Regions from separate parts of the Rossellomorea sp. DUT-2 genome, predicted to be linked through region 1. Evidence: a T-box and tRNA genes for the amino acid it is inferred to sense, from the RefSeq annotation. Region 1 holds a T-box; the other holds one or more tRNA genes.

The links. A T-box is a leader RNA that pairs with one kind of tRNA and senses whether it is charged. The one in region 1 lies ahead of thrS (threonine--tRNA ligase), so its partner is inferred to be a tRNA-Thr.
Region 2: it encodes a tRNA-Thr, which carries the amino acid that the T-box ahead of thrS (threonine--tRNA ligase) is inferred to sense. The anticodon was not compared.

Annotation. Positions count from the first base shown of each region.
Region 1 is NZ_JBQPEO010000001.1:807,024-814,636, reverse strand. It holds gene ACOSV2_RS04065 (GNAT family N-acetyltransferase) at 1-248, opposite strand, end outside; gene pyrH (UMP kinase) at 320-1,048, opposite strand; gene thrS (threonine--tRNA ligase) at 1,244-2,467, opposite strand; T-box leader at 2,519-2,742, opposite strand; T-box leader at 2,777-2,998, opposite strand; gene ACOSV2_RS04050 (undecaprenyl-diphosphate phosphatase) at 3,070-3,891, opposite strand; gene ACOSV2_RS04045 (hypothetical protein) at 3,944-4,252, opposite strand; gene ACOSV2_RS04040 (YitT family protein) at 4,439-5,341, opposite strand; gene ACOSV2_RS04035 (ATP-binding protein) at 5,754-7,007, shown strand; gene ACOSV2_RS04030 (hypothetical protein) at 7,138-7,518, shown strand; gene ACOSV2_RS04025 (LTA synthase family protein) at 7,597-7,613, opposite strand, start outside.
Region 2 is NZ_JBQPEO010000005.1:312,037-319,649, forward strand. It holds gene ACOSV2_RS19365 (pullulanase) at 1-1,857, shown strand, start outside; gene ACOSV2_RS19370 (DUF5658 family protein) at 2,244-2,546, shown strand; gene ACOSV2_RS19375 (hypothetical protein) at 2,689-4,731, opposite strand; tRNA gene ACOSV2_RS19380 (tRNA-Glu) at 5,255-5,329, shown strand; tRNA gene ACOSV2_RS19385 (tRNA-Val) at 5,334-5,409, shown strand; tRNA gene ACOSV2_RS19390 (tRNA-Thr) at 5,427-5,502, shown strand; tRNA gene ACOSV2_RS19395 (tRNA-Lys) at 5,535-5,610, shown strand; tRNA gene ACOSV2_RS19400 (tRNA-Leu) at 5,646-5,730, shown strand; tRNA gene ACOSV2_RS19405 (tRNA-Gly) at 5,740-5,814, shown strand; tRNA gene ACOSV2_RS19410 (tRNA-Leu) at 5,820-5,908, shown strand; tRNA gene ACOSV2_RS19415 (tRNA-Arg) at 5,935-6,011, shown strand; tRNA gene ACOSV2_RS19420 (tRNA-Pro) at 6,017-6,093, shown strand; tRNA gene ACOSV2_RS19425 (tRNA-Ala) at 6,102-6,177, shown strand; tRNA gene ACOSV2_RS19430 (tRNA-Met) at 6,253-6,326, shown strand; tRNA gene ACOSV2_RS19435 (tRNA-Ile) at 6,355-6,428, shown strand; tRNA gene ACOSV2_RS19440 (tRNA-Ser) at 6,437-6,529, shown strand; tRNA gene ACOSV2_RS19445 (tRNA-Met) at 6,566-6,639, shown strand; tRNA gene ACOSV2_RS19450 (tRNA-Asp) at 6,775-6,851, shown strand; tRNA gene ACOSV2_RS19455 (tRNA-Phe) at 6,913-6,988, shown strand; tRNA gene ACOSV2_RS19460 (tRNA-Tyr) at 7,025-7,108, shown strand; tRNA gene ACOSV2_RS19465 (tRNA-Trp) at 7,134-7,207, shown strand; tRNA gene ACOSV2_RS19470 (tRNA-His) at 7,225-7,297, shown strand; tRNA gene ACOSV2_RS19475 (tRNA-Gln) at 7,306-7,380, shown strand; tRNA gene ACOSV2_RS19480 (tRNA-Cys) at 7,383-7,456, shown strand; tRNA gene ACOSV2_RS19485 (tRNA-Gly) at 7,466-7,539, shown strand; tRNA gene ACOSV2_RS19490 (tRNA-Ile) at 7,550-7,613, shown strand, end outside.

The DNA.
Region 1 (7,613 bases):
ATTCCATCTTTTTGATACTCTAAGTGAACGACCACATCATAAATCGCGGCATTGAACACTCCATCCGTTAAAGCTCTTCCAACTCCAATGACCCTTCCATCACTAATAGCCAAAGTTACAATGTCACTTCTTTGAAAAACCTTGGTGATTACTTCATTTGAGTGCTTCAACCATCCTGCTGACTGGTACACTTCACATATCTCATCCAGCATATTCGAATCAAATTTGTGATGAATCTTGATCTCCATTATTTTTCACCTTTCCTATTGCAACCAATCCGATCACTCATATTCATAAAATCATAGTTATATTCATCTTCTCAAAATCTCGTCTCTTCATGATTTATCAGCGTTCCCTGCTTCTGACCAGAGCATATTTTCTCCATGATTCCTGCCTGGTCGAAGTTAAAAATGTGTACAGGGAGTTTATAGTCTCTTGCTAACAGCAGAGCTGATTGATCCATGACTTTAATATTATTCGTTACAACGTCATCATAATTTAAATTGTGATACATCTTCGCGTTTTTATTTCGTTTAGGGTCACTCGTAAAAACACCATCGACCCCCTGCTTCGCTACCAGGATGGCCTCACTATTCGTTTCGATGGCTCGCTGAACGCTTGGATAATCCGTCGTTACGAAGGGTTGACCGTTTCCACCCCCGAAAATAACAATGTATCCTTTGTCAAGATGGTGAACGGCGCGAAGACGAATATACGGTTCGGCAACCGTTGAAACAGGGATAGAAGTCATCACTCGAACTTCTTTGTCAGTCTTACTTTTCAACACACCTCTAAGCATCAGACTGTTGATGATGGTTCCGAGAGTTCCAATACTATCCGCTTCTACCCTCTCTATTCCCCATGTATCTGCCAAGCTTCCCCGAAAAATATTGCCGCCACCCACAACTAAGGAAACTTCAATCCCCATATTGACGATCGACATGATTTCGCCTGCAATGTGATCAAGCTCTTCAGTCCCAAAATTATTTCCTTCCTTATCCGCCAGCGCTCCACCACTTAATTTAATTAATACACGCTTGTATCTCATCTATATTCCTCCCCTGGACATAAAAAAAGAACTAAAAAGGGAATGAATACCCTTTTAGTTCTTTTTATAGGAGAAGAAATGCTGATATATGATTGTTGATTGATTAACATTCCTTCTCCCCCTCTCTCACTATTCAGAATTTTCCTTCTCTAATTGTATAGAAAATAAAGGAAATGTTCAAGTGAATTTTTTTATTTAGTTCGCCCTACTACCCAAGTCATTTACCTCTTCTTGTAATTTCAACATAACTTCTTTTATCTTCACCATACCTACGTTTCCTTCCTTCCTCTTCCGTAACGAAATAGTATCACTCTCGACCTCCTTGTCTCCTATTACCATCATATAAGGAACTTTTTGCATCTCTGCTTCCCTGATTTTCAGACCGACTTTTTCTACGCGATCATCGACATCTACCCTAAACCCTTCTCTTTCTAATTGAGACTTCACACTTTGAGCATATTGGAAGTGTGCGTCTGAAATCGGAAGGATTTTGATCTGGTGGGGAGCTAACCAAAGTGGAAAATCTCCTCCGAAATGTTCAATGATGATTGCCATAAAGCGTTCAATCGAACCGTAAATGGCTCGGTGAATCATAATCGGTCTGACTGCTCCATTGTCTTCATCAATATATTCACAACCGAATTTTTCAGGCATTTGGAAATCAAGTTGAACCGTACCACATTGCCAGCTTCGACCAAGAACGTCCAATATATGAAAGTCTATTTTCGGCCCGTAGAAAGCACCGTCTCCTTTATTGATTCGATAATCGACGCCTCTCTCTTTCAATACACCTTCCAGATCTTCTTCAGCTTTATCCCATATTTCAACGGAGCCCATAAAATCTTCCGGGCGGGTAGAAAGCTCGACCTTATAGTCAAACCCGAATTTGCTATAGAAAAGATCGATAATATCCAATACTTTATGAAGCTCCGATCGAATCTGGTCTTCCCTTACAAATAGATGAGCATCATCCTGTGTGAAGGAACGGACTCTCAGTAATCCACTTAATGAACCCGATAGCTCATGTCGATGAACTAAACCTAGTTCACCGTAACGAAGGGGTAACTCCCGATAACTTCTTCTCTTGCTTTTATAGATCAAGACTGCCCCTGGGCAACTCATTGGCTTTATCGCATATTTCTGATCATCTACCTCTGAGAAATACATATTCTCATGGTAATGATCCCAGTGGCCCGACTTTTCCCATAGCTCCTGCTTCATCATGATGGGAGTCCTAATCTCCTGGTATCCTGCTTTCCGATGTTCTTTCTTCCAAAAGTCTTCTAACTCATTTCTTAATAGCATTCCTTTCGGTAGATAAAAAGGCATCCCGGGTGCCTCCTCCATCGATACAAATAACTCCAGCTCCTGACCTAGTTTCCTGTGATTTCGTTTTTCCACTTCAGATTGAATTGACATTTTGTTTCCTCCCAATCATTTTTTATATAGAAAAAACCGCATTCATCCCTGTCAAGGGACGAATGCGGTCGTGGTACCACCCTATTTCCGAAGTGCTAAACAAAAGCCCTCCGCTCAAAGTTGATAACGGTTTTCCCGATTATGGATACTGACATTTCACCATAATAGCTCCAAGGTGGTAAATCATTTCTTTTTCTTCAGGGCTCTCAGCCACGTGACCCTGTTCTCTGGTAAGAAAAACAGCAAATGATTCGTGTCCTCTTCATCACTTTTTTATTCAATTAATAAAAAGACCGCACCCATCCCTAACCAAGGGACGAGTGCGGTCGTGGTTCCACCCTAATTCAGAAGTGTAAAATATTACTCTTCGCTTAAGTAAGATAACGGTTTTCCCGATTATGGATACTGACATTTCACCATAATAGCTCCGAGGTGGTAAATCATTTCCTTTTCTTCAGGGCTCTCAGCCGGTGACCCTGCTCTCTGATCAAGAAAAAGCGGAAAGACTCATGTCCTCATCTTAGCTTTCGTATAGTATATTCAATTCAGAATAAATTTGTTATTGAAATTATATGGTAGTATTTTCTAACTGTCAAGAGTGATTAAATAAAAACAATAAGAATAATCGCAACAAGGACAAGTCGATAAATCGCAAATGGAATTAGCTTGATTTTATTGATCACCTTCAGGAAAAAGTGTATCGACAGATAAGCAAATAGAAATGCACTTAAGAACCCAACCAATAGAAACGGTAAAAACTCAGGGGTAAAATACATCCAGTTCTTCATAAGAGAAAGCGAACTTGCTCCCAACATGATGGGAACCGCCATAATGAATGTGAAATCTGATGCTGCCCGGTAGCTCAATCCTAGTAATACTCCTCCAGATATGGTGGAGCCTGACCGCGAAAAACCTGGCCATAATGATAAGCATTGAATAAGCCCGATCACCAGCGCTTTTTTATGTGTTATCCCATCGACGTTTTCCACTGTGACGCTTTTGGGACGAAACAAATCCGCTGCAATCATGAGGAAAGCACCGATCGTTAAACCAGCCAGAACTGTATTAAGCGAAAAAAGGTGCTCATCTATATAATCCTCAAATAACAAGCCTAGAATCACTGCGGGTATTAATCCAACCAGTATGTGAGTTAATTTTAAATTGGATGATTTACTTGCGGTACGGTGATTAAATCCGAGTAAATCTTTAAATCTCTCTCTAAATACAATGACAACTGCTAAAATTGAGCCTACTTGGATCACAACTTTGAACGTATTTGCCGGATATTTACCCAGTATTTCTTTCGATTGGATCCATAAATCGTCTACTACAATCATATGGCCAGTGGAAGATACAGGAGCAAACTCCGTTAACCCTTCGACCATACCCAATATGAATGCTTTTATTAACATGATGACGTCCATTTATCATTTCTCCTCTATCGTTTAATCATACTGTGTGTGAATATGACAGTCATTAAAGATAGTTGGAGTGATATTTCACGATGACCCCAAACCCGGTTGAATCCCCTCTATAATGGGAATATAGTCCGTCATTGGAAAGAGTGGGAAGAATTAGAGTCAGAATTCTTTTAAAAGGAATTTTGCTTTTATCTTCTATTTTCTTCGTCACTAAAGAAGAAGTTAAAGAGAAAGAATCATCGTCAAGATAGGCAATTTGAGCTTGATCCTGAATGACCTCTTCTCCCCTATGAGCCTGAATATCGTTTATCTGCTGGAAAATTCCAAAAGAGCAAAATAGTACAAGCAACATGATTTTCTTCACTCTTTTCCCCCCCTCGTGATAATCTAGCTTATCATACTATAACCGACAGGGGACGACAATAAGGAATTACTGAACAGAACACTTCCTATGTATCATTTGTATCATTAGCCTAAAAAATCATGTTCAAGGTCAAATCAATAAAAAGTACAGTATAGAGCTTTCCTATACTGTACTTCTCTCTTACAACTAATGAATGTCTTTCTTCTTAAACCTCCCGCCCCTTACCTCTGCTATGTCCGCAATGGCTAGAAAAGCGGAAGGATCATGTTCTGCAACGATATCTTTAAGTTTCGCCTCCTCCAGACGAGTGATGACACAGAATATGACTTTTTTGTCGTCTCCTGAAAAGGCCCCTTCTCCTTTCAAATAGGTCACTCCTCTCCCCAGTCGGTGTAAGAGGGCATCACCAATCTCCTTGTAATTTTCACTTATGATCCAAACCGATTTGGATTCATCCAGTCCTTTAATAGTAATATCAATCATTTTAAATGCTACATAATAGGCCAGAAGTGAATACATGGCTCTATCCCAGCTAAACACAAATCCGGCGGAAGCCAGAATAAACAGATTGATGAACATTATGATTTCACCAACAGAGAAGGGCAGCTTTTTACTTGATAAAATAGCAAGGATTTCCGTACCATCCAGAGATCCACCGTAACGAATGACCATACCCACTCCTATTCCGAGAACGATGCCGCCGAATAAAGAAGCCAGCAGAATATCTTGTGTGAAGGCAGCTACCGGATGAAGAAATGTCGTTGAAATCGATAATATGATAATTCCATATAATGTTGAGAATGCGAAGGTTTTTCCGATTTGTTTATATCCGATGAAGAAAAAGGGGATGTTGAGAATAAAGATGAAAAGACCAAGTTTAACGCCTGTAATATGGGAGAGCATAATCGAGACGCCAACGATTCCTCCGTCAATGACCTGGTTCGGGACTAGGAATATTTCAAGCCCAACCGCCATGATCATCGCCCCGATGGTAATGAGGAAAGCTCTCTTCACTACCTCTTTTAGGGGAATCTTCTTATGCTTTATTTTCACTTGCTGCAATTGATCTATTACCTGTCCTTCAATCATTCTCGTTCCTCCTCCTAAGATTAACATCCCGCGACAACTACTGAACTCATCTCATTGGAACCAAAATGATCTATGTAACATACACCAAACCAATCCATCAAAGCCCACAAAAACCGGCTTGTATAACTTATATATTCTATTTTCACCTTCAAAATACCTGCTAAAAGTGAGGGACGGACCTCTAATAGAGCACCATCCGCCTTTCATTTAAACAACGAAAATCTTGTTTTAATCATATTATTCAAGTTATCCAGCCATTTTCTATTAATAATTTCAAGGTCCGTCCCTCATCTAATTGTAAGATTTGACTCAAAGGGGAAAATGCAGTATTTTTAATACTTGTATATTCAAATTTTGGATAGGCTGGAACTGTTTTCTTTTTCCAGGTAAATTAGGTTTTGGAGGCTTTTCTTTGATTACATTAATCAAAACTTTGTTGGTCAATATTACAATTTTATTTTCCTTTACGTATAATGCAAACGTATTATTTCCATTTAAAGAAAAACAAGTTCCACATTATAAACATAAAATCACTTACGGTCTTATCGCATCCTTTGGGGCTTTATTGTGTATGCTTTATCCGATTGAAACCCTTGGAGAAACTCATTTTGACTTACGAATGATCGCGATTTTAATTGCGACGATCTACGCCGGATTATTATCAGGATCGATCGTTTTAGGATGCGTGATCATCTTCCGCCATTTAATAGGTGGTCCATATGTAATGGTTGGAATAACGGTCTCCGTGCTGGCGTTTGTAATAGGCATTCTCTTTCGTAAGATGTTATTAAAGACACAATATAAATTACTGGGAAGTACAATCATCTTCCTGTTTCATTCATTGTTTTACATCATGATTATCTACAACTATATTCCTATTCTTCATTTGCCGTTTTATTTCACTTATTTCACTGTTTTCTATTTTACATTTGTGGCACTGGTGTTCATTATTGAACATTTGATTCGAACGAACAAACAGATTGAAGAAATGGTGTATCTCGATAAATTGAATATGGTGGGACAGATGGCGGCTTCTATTGCCCATGAGATTCGCAACCCCCTTGCAACCGTTAGAGGATTCATACAGCATCTAAGCGAGGATACTGAGGATGAACAGTTTAAAAGGTACTCCCCTCTTATTCTGAATGAATTAGATCGTACGAATAAAATCATCACAGACTACCTAAGCGTAGCAAGACCAAGTGAATTTCAGCTGTCTACACTCAACCTGGAAAGAGTGCTTCAGGACTGTGTCGACTTACTAAGACCATTCGCCTCCTATTCGAATACATCGATACTATTCCACCAAAATGGCACCCATTATATTAAGGGTGATGAGCATCATATGAAGCAAGCGATTATGAACGTCATAAAGAACGGAATTGAATCAATTGAGGAACGTGGGGAAATCACCATCTTTTTAAAAGAAGACTCTACCAGGGACAATGTGGTCATCAATATTTCAGACACGGGAAAAGGGATGACTGGGGATGAGCTGAAAAAGATCGGTTTACCCTTTTACACAACGAAAACAAAGGGCACCGGCCTTGGGAGCATGGTAACGAATAAAATCATTCGTGAAATGGGTGGAATGATTGAATACGAAAGTGAGTTGAATAAGGGTACTGTCGTGAAAATTCGACTACCCCTCACAACCAAACAATAATCATCACCAAAAGCTTAGGAGATTTTATCCTGGGCTTTTTTCTTGGAATAATCCCATCGCTGTTAATCTATGATACACTTACTTTATCAATATTTTCCAGGGCACTATAACCTGGAGGGAGGCTAATACGATGAGCAAAAGATCGACAATCCTGTTTTTAATAGGTCTAATCATAACACTATGCATCATAACCATTCTCAATAAGCCCACAGAAAAAGATTTTACCCTTTGGCTGCAAGAGGAATATAATATTGACTGCAATGAAGACTGCTCTATCATTGAAATGGATAGTGGCGAGGGGAACATTACAGAGAGGATTAAGCTAGCAAACGGTGATGGAGCCTATACTTCTGGATTATTTACATTACGAATAAATAGACACTACATAAGCCTAAATGACCCAAACCGCATATTTAGAGTAGGAGTGATTGGCTTTAATGGAAGATTCTACGAAATAAATTCAGACAGATTAAGTCTTTTAGGGAATAGGGAACGAACAAGGAATGACTAAAGTTTACATAATAATATTATAGAAAATTATATATGCAACACTAAACCCGACTCTACTGCAGAGCCGGGTTTTCTTTGTCTAATCTAAAAACCTCA
Region 2 (7,613 bases), on a different contig from region 1:
TATGAAGTAACCAATGATGGCGTCACGAAAAAAGTCTTGGATCCGTACGCGAAATCAATGGCTGCTTTTACCGTCAATACTGAGGGTGAAGCAGGACCTGACGGCGATAACGTCGGAAAAGCGGCGATCGTCGATTTAAAAGGAACCGATCCTAAGAAATTCAGTCATGCTTCCATTGATGGCTATGAAAAACGTGAAGATGCGGTCATTTACGAGGTTCACGTCCGTGACTTTACGTCTGACCCTTCGATTGAAAAAGATCTGAAGAAGGAAAGATGGGGCACCTATGACGCATTCATCAAAAAGCTTGATTACATTAAGTCCATGGGTGTGACACACGTTCAACTGCTGCCGATCATGGCGTGGTACTACGGTGATGAAACGAATATGGGCGAACGTGAGCTTGAGTATTCAGCGGGTGGCAATGAATACAACTGGGGTTACGATCCTCACAGCTACTTCTCCCCGGATGGTGCGTATTCACAGGATGCCACTGATCCGCAATTACGAATCGAAGAAACGAAACGTTTGATCGACGCGATTCATGATAAGGGTATGGGTGTCGTGCTTGACGTCGTTTACACGCATATGGCTAAAACAAGCACACTGAACGATATCGTGCCAAATTACTACGCGTTCCAGGATGACAAAGGGAACTTCCTTGGAGGATTCGGGAACAACCTAGCGACCAACCATACAATGGCTGAAAAGCTGATGGTCGACTCAGTGAAATACTGGTTCGACGAATACAAGATCGATGGCATGAGATTCGATATGATGGGCGACGCAACCTATCCATCCATTCAAAAAGCCTATGATGCAGCGGCTGAAATCAATCCGGACGCACTGTTCATCGGTGAAGGCTGGAGAACATTCGCCGGCCACTTATCTGATCCTTCCCTTGAAGGAATGGGTGCCGACCAGGATTGGATGGACAAAACTGATGACGTAGGAGTTTTTTCGGACGAAATCCGCAATGAATTGAAATCCGGTTTCGGTTCAGAAGGCGAGCCGCGATTCCTGACAGGTGGCGCTCGCGACATCAACACGATTTTTAACAACATCAAAGGACAGCCGGGCAACACGGCAGACGACGACCCGGGGGACATGGTCCAATACATCGCAGCGCATGACAACCTGCCGTTATACGATGTCATTGCCCAATCGATCAAAAAGGACCCGGCCATTCCCGAAAACAACCTGGAGATCCACAAGCGTATTCGCCTTGGTAACTCCATGATCCTAACCTCACAAGGGACGGCTTTCATCCACGCGGGTCAGGAATACGGAAGAACGAAGCAATGGCTGGGAGAAGGCGTACCGGAACAGAAATATCATGAGCTGGAAGATGAAGAGGGCAACCCATTTGGATACTTCATCCACGACTCATACGACTCATCCGACGCCATCAACAAATTTGATTGGGAAAAAGCAACGAACAAAAAGAAATATGAAGTTAATACAACGACGAGAGAATATACAGAAGGTTTGATTAAGCTTAGAAGATCAACGAATGCTTTCCGTTTAGGTGAGCAGGAGCTGGTTGACCAGAATGTATCACTGCTTGATTTGCCAGAAATCCAGGATACAGACTTGATGCTGGCTTACAAGAATGTATCCACGGATGATACTGGTGAGTACTACGTATTCGTCAATGCGGATAGCGAAGCACGTACTCTATCGGTGGGTGACTATGACTTCTCTAAAGGGAAGGTTGTAGTAGACAACGACGAAGCGGGGACGAAGCCTGTTTCCAAGAAGTCCGGATTTACATTGAAGAAAGATACTTTGACTTTGGATCCTTTGACTACTGTTGTGATTAAGGTGGATGAGAAGGGGAAGAAAAAGAAGCGATAGTATTATAGAACTGGATAAAAACAAACAACCTCAACCCTGAGAAAAAGGGTTGGGGTTTTGTTTAGGATTGAGCCTATTAAAAAAGAGGTAAAGTATTGCAGAAAGAAGAAGCTAGCCAGTGTCATTTTAAACAAACGTATGATTGATTGCTGAATCTTTATAAGTAATGGCACATAATCAACTTAATAAACGTTTGTTTAATATTGAAAATACCTTAGCAACGGAAGGGAACATCGACACGATGGTTATTTTAAAATCTTAACCATTGAAGTTCTTTATAACGTATTTATTACCTCGTAATAATCGGTTCTCTGTAATATAATAGATTTATCAGTTCTTAAAAAAGAACAAAAATAACTTGTATGATGAACAGGGGAATCCATTCCATGAGGCAACTACTTCTTTACATCGCAATTCTAAACCTCCTAGATGCATCTCTGACCATGTATGGCTTACATTTCGATTACATCACAGAAGCCAATCCTCTTATGAATAATCTTTACTTCACCAGTCCCTGGTTATTTCTACTATTGAAATGTGTACTTTCTCTATCCTTACTTATTCTTTTATACAAACTCAATCTGGATAAAAGGTCTTCCAATGTTTTACTCAGTGTTTCAGTCATTGCGGCAGTCTCTTATAGTATTACCTGTATGATGCATGGTTATTGGCTAATGGAGATTATCTGAACTAAAGGGCGGAGATGGCTAAAACGTCTCATTCACATAAGGGCAAATGGCTATGTACTTTCTCTTCTATTTTGTAGTAGCTTGATAGCCAAAAAGAAGAGAGTGATTTAGTCGACCGGACAAGTGGAGAGGCGTTTTGTCCCTATGTGATGACCCTGGACAAAGGACCAGTCCCTCCGTATATGAACAATTCGATATTATTATTGGTTTCAATAATCGAAGTATCGTTTATACGCTTGTAACGAATACTTTCCTTCCACACATAGTCAGAAAGAACGCTGCTTTCCTGTTCCTCCCGAAATAAATCAAACTGGTGATTACAGTAGCGGTAGATTGTCTGGTCGGTCCTTTGTTTGGCATTCAAGCCAATGATGAATTTCATGATGGCGCCCCAAAACCCTGTGTAGCTCATATTCTTGATCGGGCTGCTTGTAAACTGATGAATCGTAAGGGTTCGGCCATCTCGAAACGTAATATCAGATGTGACGGACGAAGCCGAATGCACATCTCCAGATAAGATGATGCAGTCACTTGGGTTCCAAGCTGATACCTGATGAAGGAAGTTGCTAAAGCCTTTCCCATTGTATTTCCATGCTTCTAAATCAAAATCGCTCTGCACAGGTAAACCATACGTCCTGAGTGGAAGCATGTAGTCATGTAGAAAGTTTTCAATTAATCCGATTCCATAAAGAGGGGCAGGGGATACAAGGATTAAGGGCTCACCTTCATTCCAACCAGACGCGGTCAGTTTAATTGAAACCCCGTTCCATCCCTCCTGATCAATAAGGTTTGGACTATATCTTTCCTCATCTATCCGTTTTCCAACTTTCACAGGCTTGGGTTTATTTACATAACCACGCTGGGTTCTTGTATCAAGAAATACGGCCTTTGGTGCAGTGGGAGCAGTATAATGCCAAGAATCATAGTTCCATAGAGAATGTACCCAGTTGGAGTGGGGAAGTGACCCAGGGTGAAAAGAGTCAAAGTAGGTTTGCATGGTTTGACCGAAATGGGTAAACGTATCCGGTTCATTGCCCCAGCCTTGAAAAAGCCAATAAGATACCAAGCCGTTACTAATGACATGTCTCCCTAAAGGAGCGTTCCAAACGCTCGTTTTCCAATCCTGTGTCAAATTCCAATCATCTGTTATATCGTGGTCATCAAACATCATATAGGTCGGTGTATTGGCCAATACTCTTCTGACAGAATACAAAGCTTCCTCCACTTTAGCCAGTTCTCTCATCTGCTTTTGATAGCGCTCTTCAAGCTGGTGACATTCCGTTTTATGCTCTTTGCTTTGACAATCCTTAAAAGCAAAATAGACTTCATTCTTATCCACTGCTGCTTGAAAGGTTTCTAACATCCCTTCCTTATGTGCGAGTTCCCATAATGAGGGACTCCAAGACAAAATATACATGGCTGCATAGTCACTGAAGCTTAACAGATGATTTGCAGCTTTTCTGGAAGTGAATTTGCAAAAGTGTTCCGTAATATATTGCCTGCCATTGATCTGCTTAATTCCCTGCTTAAAAGAACCTTCTTTTAAGCGTGGTTCAATGGAACCAAGGTCTTCTTCTTGTCCCACCAGTTCTTTACCGAACCTTGTGATGATCTTAAATAGGGGATCTGCTACATCATCGGCATATATTTGATCTCCCATTAAAAATAGAGAGGATGGTCTATCGGCATTATTGAAAGTTGACGCAATGGTTTTATCCGCTTGAACCAATACATCTGTTCCAACACCGTGCAGCTTTCGACAGGATCCGTATAGAATATTCGATGTATTTCCTTCGTTCATATAAAAGGTTGGGTATGCGAGATTTTCGTAGACAATCGAGTGTGGATGAGTGGGGGAAAGTAAGTCAAAGCTGCCGAGGTCCAGTGTTTCCACACTATTTTCAAACAATAAATTGTATCCCAGTAATTTATTTGTAGGGAAAGATCCGGCTTGTGGAGATATGTTAATTAAACTTATATATAAATTCCTTCCGGCTTGTACCGTTTTCGTCTTAGTTTCACAGGCTATGCTCATATAGTCAAAACATTGTGATTCGTTACCCTGTTTTATCTTGAATAACTCCGCTTTAATATCATATGGCTTGCTCAATGCAATCCAAATAAAAGCTTGTGCAGGTTCCACCCGACGAACAATCGGCCCACACAAAATCGTTGGAAGCTCCATGAATCCATCACCCCATTCTTAATCTATTACTATCGTATTCAACTCCTAATGACAATGTGTAAACAAGCTTAAACCCGAAAAGAGGTCCGTCCCTCATCGCATTAAAGCGATGAGGGACGGACCTCTTTTATGAAATTATTGGGTGCGTTCAAAGTTAAATTTGAAAACCGGAATTGATTCTATTAATTAATGAAGAAGAATAGAGGGGTGGGGGTTAATCTCGTTTGCAAATAGTTTATATTTGACGATGCAGTGATACTTTACTGAATTCTTCAATATGGGAAGAGCAGGAAGATCCTGTAGTTATTTAAAAGAATTAGAAAAACAACACCATTATGGAAGGATTATTGAATTTACTATTGATATAAGATTTGAAAATGTGGTATATTCTTTTTCGGCTCACAAAAATGTTAAGGTGAGTAAGTCGAAAAAATTTTTCGTTTTTTAGTTATTTAGAAGTTGACTTCTGCGAAATTAATTGATATAGTTATACATGTCCTTAAGTGGGACGCTTTAAAAATATGGCCCATTGGTCAAGTGGTTAAGACACCGCCCTTTCACGGCGGTAACACGGGTTCGAATCCCGTATGGGTCACCAATTTGGAGGATTAGCTCAGCTGGGAGAGCATCTGCCTTACAAGCAGAGGGTCGGCGGTTCGATCCCGTCATCCTCCACCATTTTTTATAATCAATATGCCGGTGTAGCTCAACTGGTAGAGCAACTGACTTGTAATCAGTAGGTTGGGGGTTCAAGTCCTCTTGCCGGCACCATTGTTTTTTATTTTGTTTCATTTTTATATTGTGAGCCATTAGCTCAGTTGGTAGAGCATCTGACTTTTAATCAGAGGGTCGAAGGTTCGAATCCTTCATGGCTCACCATTGATTTTTGTGGAAGCAAAATATCAATCATAGATGCGGGTGTGGCGGAATTGGCAGACGCACCAGACTTAGGATCTGGCGCCGCAAGGCGTGGGGGTTCAAGTCCCTTCACCCGCACCATTATATTTCGCGGAAGTAGTTCAGTGGTAGAACACCACCTTGCCAAGGTGGGGGTCGCGGGTTCGAATCCCGTCTTCCGCTCCAAACTAGCCGGGGTGGCGGAACTGGCAGACGCACAGGACTTAAAATCCTGCGGTAGGTGACTACCGTACCGGTTCGATTCCGGTCCTCGGCACCATTGTTTCTTATAAAATGAATTGTTTAGCGCCCGTAGCTCAATTGGATAGAGCGTTTGACTACGGATCAAAAGGTTAGGGGTTCGACTCCTCTCGGGCGCGCCATATATCGGGAAGTAGCTCAGCTTGGTAGAGCACTTGGTTTGGGACCAAGGGGTCGCAGGTTCGAATCCTGTCTTCCCGACCACTTCTTTTGGGGCCTTAGCTCAGCTGGGAGAGCGCCTGCTTTGCACGCAGGAGGTCAGCGGTTCGATCCCGCTAGGCTCCACCAAGTTTTTTACGAAAGTAAATAAACTTCATTGAATCTTACTTAATCAAGATTCAGATTGAATAGTAAACGTTTCGTGGCGGTGTAGCTCAGCTGGCTAGAGCGTACGGTTCATACCCGTGAGGTCGGGGGTTCGATCCCCTCCGCCGCTATTACTAAATACATGACGCACGATTATAAGGACCCTTAGCTCAGTTGGTTAGAGCAGACGGCTCATAACCGTCCGGTCGTAGGTTCGAGTCCTACAGGGTCCATTATACAGGGAGGAATACCCAAGTCCGGCTGAAGGGATCGGTCTTGAAAACCGACAGGGGTGTAACAGCCCGCGGGGGTTCGAATCCCCCTTCCTCCTCCATAATTCCTTTCGTGGGAAATTTCATACTTATATCGTCGCGGGGTGGAGCAGTTCGGTAGCTCGTCGGGCTCATAACCCGAAGGTCGCAGGTTCAAATCCTGTCCCCGCAATACCATTTTGACTTAGGATAGGATATCCCTTGAAGAGTCACGCATGGATAGTTATTTTGACTGTCGTCAAGGTAATGAAATCTATTTTGCTTGCGCAAATAATGAAAGTTATTTTGACTATCGTCAAAAAACTCTGGTCCGGTAGTTCAGTTGGTTAGAATGCCTGCCTGTCACGCAGGAGGTCGCGGGTTCGAGTCCCGTCCGGACCGCCATTTTCAATTACTTAGTAATAGGGAAGTTGATCATTTGAAAATTTAATCTTCTATATAATATGGCTCAGTAGCTCAGTTGGTAGAGCAATGGACTGAAAATCCATGTGTCGGCGGTTCGATTCCGTCCTGAGCCACCATTTATACTTAAGAATCTTTAAGTATTTATTTTATTTGGAGGGGTAGCGAAGTGGCTAAACGCGGCGGACTGTAAATCCGCTCCTTCGGGTTCGGCAGTTCGAATCTGCCCCCCTCCACCATTTTTAACAAAACTCTCTATTATATAGGGGCATAGTTTAACGGTAGAACGAAGGTCTCCAAAACCTTTGGTGTGGGTTCGATTCCTACTGCCCCTGCCAAAGATATGTTAAGCATGGCGATTGTGGCGAAGTGGTTAACGCACCTGATTGTGGTTCAGGCATTCGTGGGTTCGATTCCCATCAGTCGCCCTTTATATTGGGCTATAGCCAAGCGGTAAGGCATCGCACTTTGACTGCGACATGCGTTGGTTCGAATCCAGCTAGCCCAGCCAACGGCGGCATAGCCAAGTGGTAAGGCAGAGGTCTGCAAAACCTTTATCACCGGTTCAAATCCGGTTGCCGCCTCCAATTCTTCATGCGGGTGTAGTTTAGTGGTAAAACCTCAGCCTTCCAAGCTGATGATGAGGGTTCGATTCCCTTCACCCGCTCCAATTTTTTAATGGGCCTATAGCTCAGCTGGTTAGAGCGCACGCCTGATAAGCGTGAGGTCGGTGGTTCGAGTCCA